2 linked regions of the Hyalangium ruber genome follow. The protein of the gene in region 1 interacts with the protein of each later gene in a pairwise test. Links are inferred from orthologs where the notes say so. Each region holds a gene or a part of one and is shown on either strand. Other genes may lie near its edges.

Region 1 (4,657 bases):
GCCGGTTCGAGGAGATCGAGGGGCGGCTGTCCGCGTCCTTCCTGGACAGCGTTCGCGCGGAGATGCAGAGCGAATACCTCGCGCTCGGCATCCCGAAGTTCAAGCTGGAGGGAGAGGTTCCCCTGACCGGCGCCCTGCAGACGCTGGGCATGGTCGACGCCTTCGGCAGCGAGGCGGACCTCTCGGGCATCACCACCCAGGAGCGCCTGGCCATCACCAGCGCTCGACACAAGGCCTTCATCTCCGTGGACGAGACGGGCACCGAGGCCGCTGCCGCCACGGGAATCACCATCGGGCCGGTCTCCCAGCCCGAGTCGATCATCGTGAACCGGCCCTTCCTCTTCCTCATCGAGGACGTGGAGACGAAGACCGTCCTCTTCCTCGGGCGGGTGGTGAAGCCCTGAGTCGCCCAGCCGGGACTCGGGCTGGGGCCACTACCCCAGCTCCACCACCTTCATCCCGAAGAGTTTGTCCACGGCGAGCAGCAGCTCGTCGCTCACCTGCACCTTGAGCCCAGTGCCCCCGATGAGCGCCTCGGCCTCATTGGGGAACAGCACGCTCACCGCCACCGGCGTGGCACCCGCGTACTGCTTGGCGATGGCCGACAGCTTCGTCAGCCGCTCCTCGGTGACCAGGTCCGCCGGCAGGCGCAGCTCCAGCCGCTTGGTGCGCTTCTCGCGCACCGCCTTCAGGCTCTGGATGTCCTCGACGATGAGCTCGGCGGTGGGCGTGTCCTCGTCGCGCTGGCTGATCTGCACCGAGCCCGTCACCAGGATGGGGTCATCCCCCTTCAGCAGCGTCTCCCAGTGCTCGTAGCCCGGCTTGGGCCCGCCCTTGGTCCACTTGCCGTCCTTGCCCATCACCGAGCGGCCACCCTCCTTGCCCGGGAAGCACACCAGCTCGATGGAGCCCGACAGGTCCTCCAGCGTCACCCACGCCATGCGCTTGCCCGTCTTCGTCGGCCGCTCGCGCAGGGCCGCGATGATGCCGCCCACGCTGATCTTCTCGTCCCGCCGCGCGCGCTGCACCGCCGTCACCGGCCGGGCGTAGCGCTTGAGCTCCTTCTCGTACTGGTGCAGCGGGTGGCCCGACACGTAGAAGCCGATGGCCTCCTTCTCGAAGGACAGCCGCTCCTTCTCCGGCCACTCCTCCACCTGCACGTACTCGTCCTTGAGCGCGCCGGCCCCGCCGCCACTCGTGGCCGGCCCCGCCAGCATGCCGAACAGCGAACTCTGCCCGGCCGCCTTGTCCTTCTGGCTGGACGAGCCGCGGTTCATCGCCTTCTCAATCGTCTCGAAGAGCTGGCGGCGCGGGCGCTTCTCGAAGTCGAACGCGCCAGCCTTCACCAGCGCCTCCAGCACCTTGCGGTTGACGCGCCGGCTGTCCACGCGCTCGCAGAAGTCGAACAGGCTCTTGAAGGGCCCTTCCTTGCGCGCCTCGACGATGGCCTCGATGGCGCCCTCGCCCACGCCCTTGATGGCGCCCAGGCCGAAGCGGATCTTCCCCTCCACCGCGCCGAAGGCCATGTCCGACAGGTTCACGTCCGGCGGCAGCACCTGGAGGCCCGACTCGCGCGCCTCGCCGATGTGCCGCACCACCTTGTCGGTGTTGTCCTTCTCGCTGGTGAGAAGGGCGGCCATGAACTCCACCGGGTAGTGGGCCTTGAGCCACGCCGTGTGGATGGTGATGAGGCCGTAGGCGGCCGAGTGGCTCTTGTTGAAGCCGTACTCGGCGAACTTCTCCATCAGGTCGAAGATCTCGCCGGCCACCTTCAGGTCGACGTTGCCCTTCTTGCAACCCTCGAGGAAGCCGGCGCGCTCGGCCTGCATCACCTCGGCCTTCTTCTTGCCCATCGCGCGGCGCAGCAGGTCCGCGCGACCCAGGGTGTAGCCTCCCAGCACCTGGGAGATCTGCATCACCTGTTCCTGGTAGACGATGACGCCGTAGGTGTCCTTGAGCACCGGCTCCAGCGCCGGGTGCGGGTACACCACCGGCTCGCGGCCGTGCTTGCGGTTGATGAAGACGTCCACCATGCCCGAGTCGAGCGGACCCGGGCGGTAGAGCGCGCCGGCGGCGATGACGTCCTCGAAGCACGTCGGCTTGAGCTTCATCACCATTTCGGTGAAGCCGCTCGACTCCATCTGGAACACGCCCGCCGTGTCGCCCTGGGCCATCAGCGCCCACATCTTCTCGTCATGCAGGGGGATGTCGTTGCGCTCGAGCGGCTTCTCCTTGGGGTGGTTGCGGTTGATGAGATCCAGCGCGTTCTGGATCACCGTGAGCGTCTTGAGCCCGAGGAAGTCGAACTTCACCAGGCCCGCGGCCTCCACCTCGTCCTTGGCGAACTGGGTGATGAGCGTCTTCTCACCGGGCGGCTGGTAGACGGGGACGAACTCCCACAGCGGCTTGTCGGCGATGACGACGCCGGCGGCGTGCATGCCGGGCTGGCGGTGCAGGCCCTCCAGCGCCAGGGCGATCTCCAACACGTCCTTGGTGGTGACTGGCTTGCCTTCCACCTCGCCGATGTTGGTGGGCTTCTCGATCATCTCCTTGAGGCGAGGCTCCTGCTCGATGGCCTCCTTCAGGGTGATGTTGAGCACCTCGGGCACCAGCTTGGCGATGCGGTCCCCCTCGCTGAAGGGCAGCGCGAAGACGCGGCACACGTCGCGCAGCACGCTCTTGGCCTTCAAGCTGCCGAAGGTGATGATCTGCCCGACGTTCTTCTCGCCGTACTTGTGCGAGACGTACTGAATGACCTCGTCGCGCCGGTCCTGGCAGAAGTCGATATCGAAGTCCGGCATCGACACGCGCTCGGGGTTGAGGAAGCGCTCGAAGAGCAGGTTGTACGGGAGCGGATCCAGGTCGGTGATGCGCAGCGCGTACGCCACCAGCGAGCCCGCGCCCGAGCCACGGCCCGGCCCCACGGGGATGTTGTTCTTCTTCGCCCAGTTGATGAAGTCCTGGACGATGAGGAAGTAGCCGCTGAAGCCCATCTTCTGGATGACGCCCAGCTCCAGGTTGAGGCGGGCGCGGTACTGGTCCGGATCGATGGGGTAGGAGACCTTGGCCGCGTGCAGCTCCTTGAAGCGCTGGTGCAGCCCCTCGAAGGCCAGCTCCGCCATGAAGCTGTCCGGCGTGTGGCTGTCGGGCACCTTGAAGGTGGGCAGCATGGGCTTGCCCAGCTTGAGCTCCAGGTTGCACTGCTCGGCGATGCGCTGGGTGTTGTGGACGGCCTCGGGGATGTCCTTGAAGAACTCCAGCATCTCCTCGGGGCTGGTGACGTAGAGCTTGTCCGTGGAGTGCTTCATGCGCTTGCCATCCGCCAGCGTCTTTCCGCTGGCGATGCACATGAGCAGCTCGTGCGCCCGCGCATCCTCGCGCTTGATGTAGTGCGCGTCCGCCGTGGCGCACAGCGGGATGTCGAGGTCCCGGCTCAGCTGCTTGAGGTTCTCGTTGGCCTTGTCCTGCTCGGGCATCCCGTTGGACTGCACCTCGAGGAAGAAGTGGCCCGGCTCGAAGATGTTCTTGTACTCGAGCGCCGCCTTGCGGGCGTGGTCCATGTCCCCGCGGAAGCACGCGCTGGTGACTTCACCGCCCAGGCACGCGGTGAGCGCGAAGAGGCCCTTGCTGTGCTCGGCCAGCATCTTCTTGTCGATGCGCGGGTGGTAGTAGAAGCCTTCCATGTACGCCATGGAGGCCAGGTAGCGCAGGTTGGCGTAGCCCTCGGCGTTCTGGGCCACGAGGATGAGGTGGTGGGCCACCTTCTCGGTGCGGTCCTCGCGACCCTTGGTGCCGGCGACGTAGGCCTCCATGCCGACGATGGGCTTGATTCCCGCGTCCTTCGCCTTCTTGTAGAAGTCGATGGTGGCGAACATGTTGCCGTGGTCCGTCACGGCCACGCTCGACATCCCCTTCTCTTTCACCGTCTTGATGAGGTCCTTCATCCGGATGGCGCCATCCAGGAGGGAGTAGAGGGTGTGCAGGTGGAGATGGGTAAAAGACATGGCGGTAGTGACGTCCTGCGAGCGAAGAGGCGAGCGAACGATAGGACCCCAGACAGCGGGCCGCTAGTACGACCTGAGGAGGCGCCCAGGCCAAGAAGTCGGCCTCCGGCACGATTTGTGCCATGCCACCGTTGGAGCTGGAAGAGGTAACTTCCAGGGTCGGCTGGCGCTCGAAAGAATGCCTCCTTCCCGTTGATTCGGCGTCATTTCCACTTGAACTCCCGCTATTCGCGAAAGCCGACCGTGCCTGTCTCGTTGGGACGTGCCCTCCTGCTCGGTTGCCGGGCGGGCCTGCTGGTGTTCCTGGCGCTCTACACACTGTGCGCTGTCCTCAACATGAAGCTCGGCTACCAGGGCAACGCGAGCCGCCTGCTGGAGGAGTGGGTGTGGAGCGAGTTCCGGGGCGTGGTGCTGGGACAGGTGGGACGACTCATCCTGGCGTACACGGTGATGGGGCTCGCACTGGGAGCGTGGCTGGGCGCCGGGCTGTGGGCGGTGGGCGTCAGCCGCCGGGCCCTCTTCTGGGGGAGCGCGCTCGCGTGCCTCGCGGTGGAGGTGCCCCTGGTGCTGGCGGACCTGGCACACCATCCGCACCTGTACGCGGCCACGTTGTACGAGCGCGCGGGGTGGACTCAATCGCTGCTGCTCGCGAT
Region 2 (2,960 bases), on another replicon or contig:
TCTTGTCCATCATCAGCGTCTCACGCAGGTACGGACCCACGTTGAGGTTGTCGATGAACAGGACCTTGAACTCCTTGATGTTGCGCTTGAGGAGATCGTCCACCTTGTCCTGGCTGACCTCCTCATTGCACTCGAGGATGACCTCGCCGGTGTTCTCGTCCACCACGTCGTAGGCGGACACCTTGGTGAAGAGCTCGTCCGCGTCGATGGGCAGCGTCTTCATCTTCGCCGCCTCGAGCTTCTTGATGGCGGCGCGGGTGAACTTGCGGTTCTTCTTGACGATCAGCTCGCCCGTCTTGGTCTTGATGTCGCGCGTGGCGCGCTGACCGGGCAGCAGCTCCAGCTCCACCGACTTCTCGAAGTCAGTGCTGCTGGTGAGATAGATGGTCTCGGTGGCGTAGTAGTAGTTGAGGATCTCCTCGGTGGAGCCCCCGAACGTCAGCGGGTTCTTCTTGGCGGTGTCCTGCACGGCGCCCAGGGCGCGGATGAGCACCGTGGCCGGCAGCTTGCGGCGCCGGTCGATGCGCACGTACAGCACGTCCTTGTGGTCGAACTCGAAGTCGATCCACGAGCCGCGGTACGGGATGATGCGAGCGTTGTAGAGCAGCTTGCCCGACGAGTGGCTCTTGCCCTTGTCGTGGTCGAAGAAGGCGCCAGGGCTGCGGTGCAGCTGGCTCACCACCACGCGCTCCGTACCGTTGATGATGAAGGTGCCGTTCTGGGTCATCAGCGGGATTTCGCCGAAGTAGACCTCCTGCTCCTTCACGTCGCGGATGGACTGGGCGCCGGTCTCCTCGTCCTTGTCCCACACGACCAGGCGGACGACGACCTTGATGGGCGCCGAGTAGGTCATGCCACGCTGGTGGCACTCATCCACGTCGTACTTGGGCTTCTCCAGGTGGTAGCTGACGAACTCCAGCGAGGACGTCTCGTTGAAGTCGCGGATCGGAAACACCGACTTGAAGACACCCTGAAGGCCGATGTCCTCGCGCTTCTCCGGGGCGATGTCGGCCTGGAGGAACTTCTCGTAGGACTGCTTCTGGATGTTGATAAGATTGGGAATGTCGATGATCTTCGCGATCTTGGCGAAGGTCTTCCGCACGCGGAAGTTGTTCTGGATCTGCGTCGGCATTCGTTCTCCGGAGACGGGGCTGCTCGGGCGGGGCAAACTTCAGTAACGCGCGGCGGCGTCGAGAAATTTGGAATCGTCAAATGGGCAAAGCCGGCGTCCCCTCTCAGGGAGCGCCGGCCTGCTCATCCGGTCAGGTAGCGCCTGGAATTTCTCGGTACCAGGCGCTGCCTGAGGGAACTACTTGACCTCGACGGTGGCGCCAGCCGCGGTGAGCTGGTCCTTGATCTTCTTGGCGTCGTCCTTGTTGACGCCTTCCTTGACCGTCTTGGGAGCGCCCTCGACCAGGTCCTTGGCCTCCTTCAGGCCCAGGCCGGTGATGGCGCGGATCTCCTTGATGACGTTGATCTTGTTCGCGCCGGCGTTGGCCAGAACGATCGTGAACTCCGTCTTCTCCTCGACAGGAGCGGCGGCGGCGCCACCAGCGGCCGGGCCAGCGGCGACGGCGACGGCAGCGGCGGAAACGCCCCACTTCTTCTCAAGCTCCTTCACCAGGTTCGCCGCCTCCATGACGGTGAGCTGGGAGAGCTGGTCAATCAGCGCGTTGATGTCTGCAGCCATTTTGAAATCTTCCTTCTTGGTTCATCTAACCGGCCATGGCCCCTGAGGGGAGAAAAGGCCGGAGGTTGACAGTGGTAATGCTTCTCGATTCGTTTACTTGGACTCGCCCTTGTCGACGTTCGCCTGGAGGACCCGCGCCAGCTGCGCACCGGGAGCCGCCAGCGTCCGGACGAACATGCCGGCCGGCTGGGTCAACATCCCCAGCAGCTGAGCACGCAGTTCCGGCAGACCCGGCATCTTCGCCAGAGCCTTCACGCCCTCGACATCGACCTTCCGGCCCTGAACGACCGCGCTCCGGATCTTGATCGTCTCCAAGTCCTTGATGAACTCGGTGAGGATCTTCGCCGGGGCCGCGACGTCTTCGTAGCTGATGGCCAACGCCACCGGGCCCGTGAAATCGCCGGAGATAACCTCCACCGACGTTCCCTTGGCCGCCCGCTTGGCGAGGGTGTTCTTGATGACCTTGTACTCGACCTTGCCCTCGCGGAACTTCCGGCGAAGCTTGGTCACGGTCTCCACGTCCAACTTGGAAAACTCAGCGACGATCGCGGTCTGAGCCCGCTGGAACTTTTCGCTGAGTTCCTTGATCATTTCTTCCTTCTCGCTCTTCTGCACCTTGACTCACCTCCTTACGAGGCCCACCGTGTGGCGGGCTTGATGCCTGGGCCAAGTGGCAGAGCGAGAGGAGCCTTCGAGAGGCACCACACCGCACCTCCAAGTCTCGGCAGGGCTGACCTCGCGGTCGTTTGAACCGAGGAGGACACCGCGCTCCCGACCGGTTGCCCGGTTGCCAACGGGTGACGCGCCGCCTTCTCGGTCCCTGCTGTCATGGACCAGGGTTGGGAACCCCGTCTAACGACGTGGCGCCCGAATTGCAAAAGCCGGGGGCCTATACCCCCGGCTTCAGCAAAGATCCAGTCTTTTCGACCGACAGAATGTTCGGCCGCTGACAGACGGGCCCAAAAAGCCCACCCATGAGCGGCCGCCTGCCTGGCTAGCGGTGCCGGGCGAGGATCTCGGTGGTGTCGATCTTGATGCCGGGCCCCATGGTGGTGGAGACGGCGACGCCCTTCAGGTAGACGCCCTTGGCGGTGGCCGGCTTGAGCTTCATGATGAGGTCCACCAGGGTGTTGAAGTTGGCCTCAAGCTTGTCGGCCGTGAAGGAGGACTTGCCCATCTTCACGTGGACGATGCCGGCCTTTTCGGCGCGGAAGTCAACCTTACCGCCCTTGGCATCAGAGATGGCCTTCTTCACGTCCATGGTGACCGT

The links.
Region 2: the proteins of dnaE (region 1) and rplL interact in binary tests that used the Escherichia coli proteins (3 or more experiments, as listed by UniProt). The link is inferred for Hyalangium ruber from one-to-one orthologs.

What each region holds. Positions count from the first base shown.
Region 1 is NZ_JAXIVS010000006.1:63,292-67,948, reverse strand. What follows is about bases 235-4,380. They hold dnaE (DNA polymerase III subunit alpha), read right to left. Parts: upstream 4,005-4,380; coding sequence 435-4,004; downstream 235-434. Other genes in these bases: SYV04_RS18330 (sulfatase family protein), read left to right, coding at 4,248-4,380; SYV04_RS18340 (serpin family protein), read left to right, coding at 235-404. Also shown: more of SYV04_RS18340, read left to right, coding at 1-234; more of SYV04_RS18330, read left to right, coding at 4,381-4,657. UniProt on the Escherichia coli protein: DNA polymerase III is a complex, multichain enzyme responsible for most of the replicative synthesis in bacteria. This DNA polymerase also exhibits 3' to 5' exonuclease activity. The alpha chain is the DNA polymerase catalytic subunit.
Region 2 is NZ_JAXIVS010000012.1:310,765-313,724, forward strand. It holds rplL (50S ribosomal protein L7/L12), read right to left. Parts: upstream 1,691-2,960; coding sequence 1,310-1,690; downstream 1-1,309. Other genes in the region: rpoB (DNA-directed RNA polymerase subunit beta), read right to left, coding at 1-1,132; rplJ (50S ribosomal protein L10), read right to left, coding at 1,784-2,305; rplA (50S ribosomal protein L1), read right to left, coding at 2,685-2,960. UniProt on the Escherichia coli protein: The binding site for several of the GTPase factors involved in protein synthesis (IF-2, EF-Tu, EF-G and RF3). Is thus essential for accurate translation.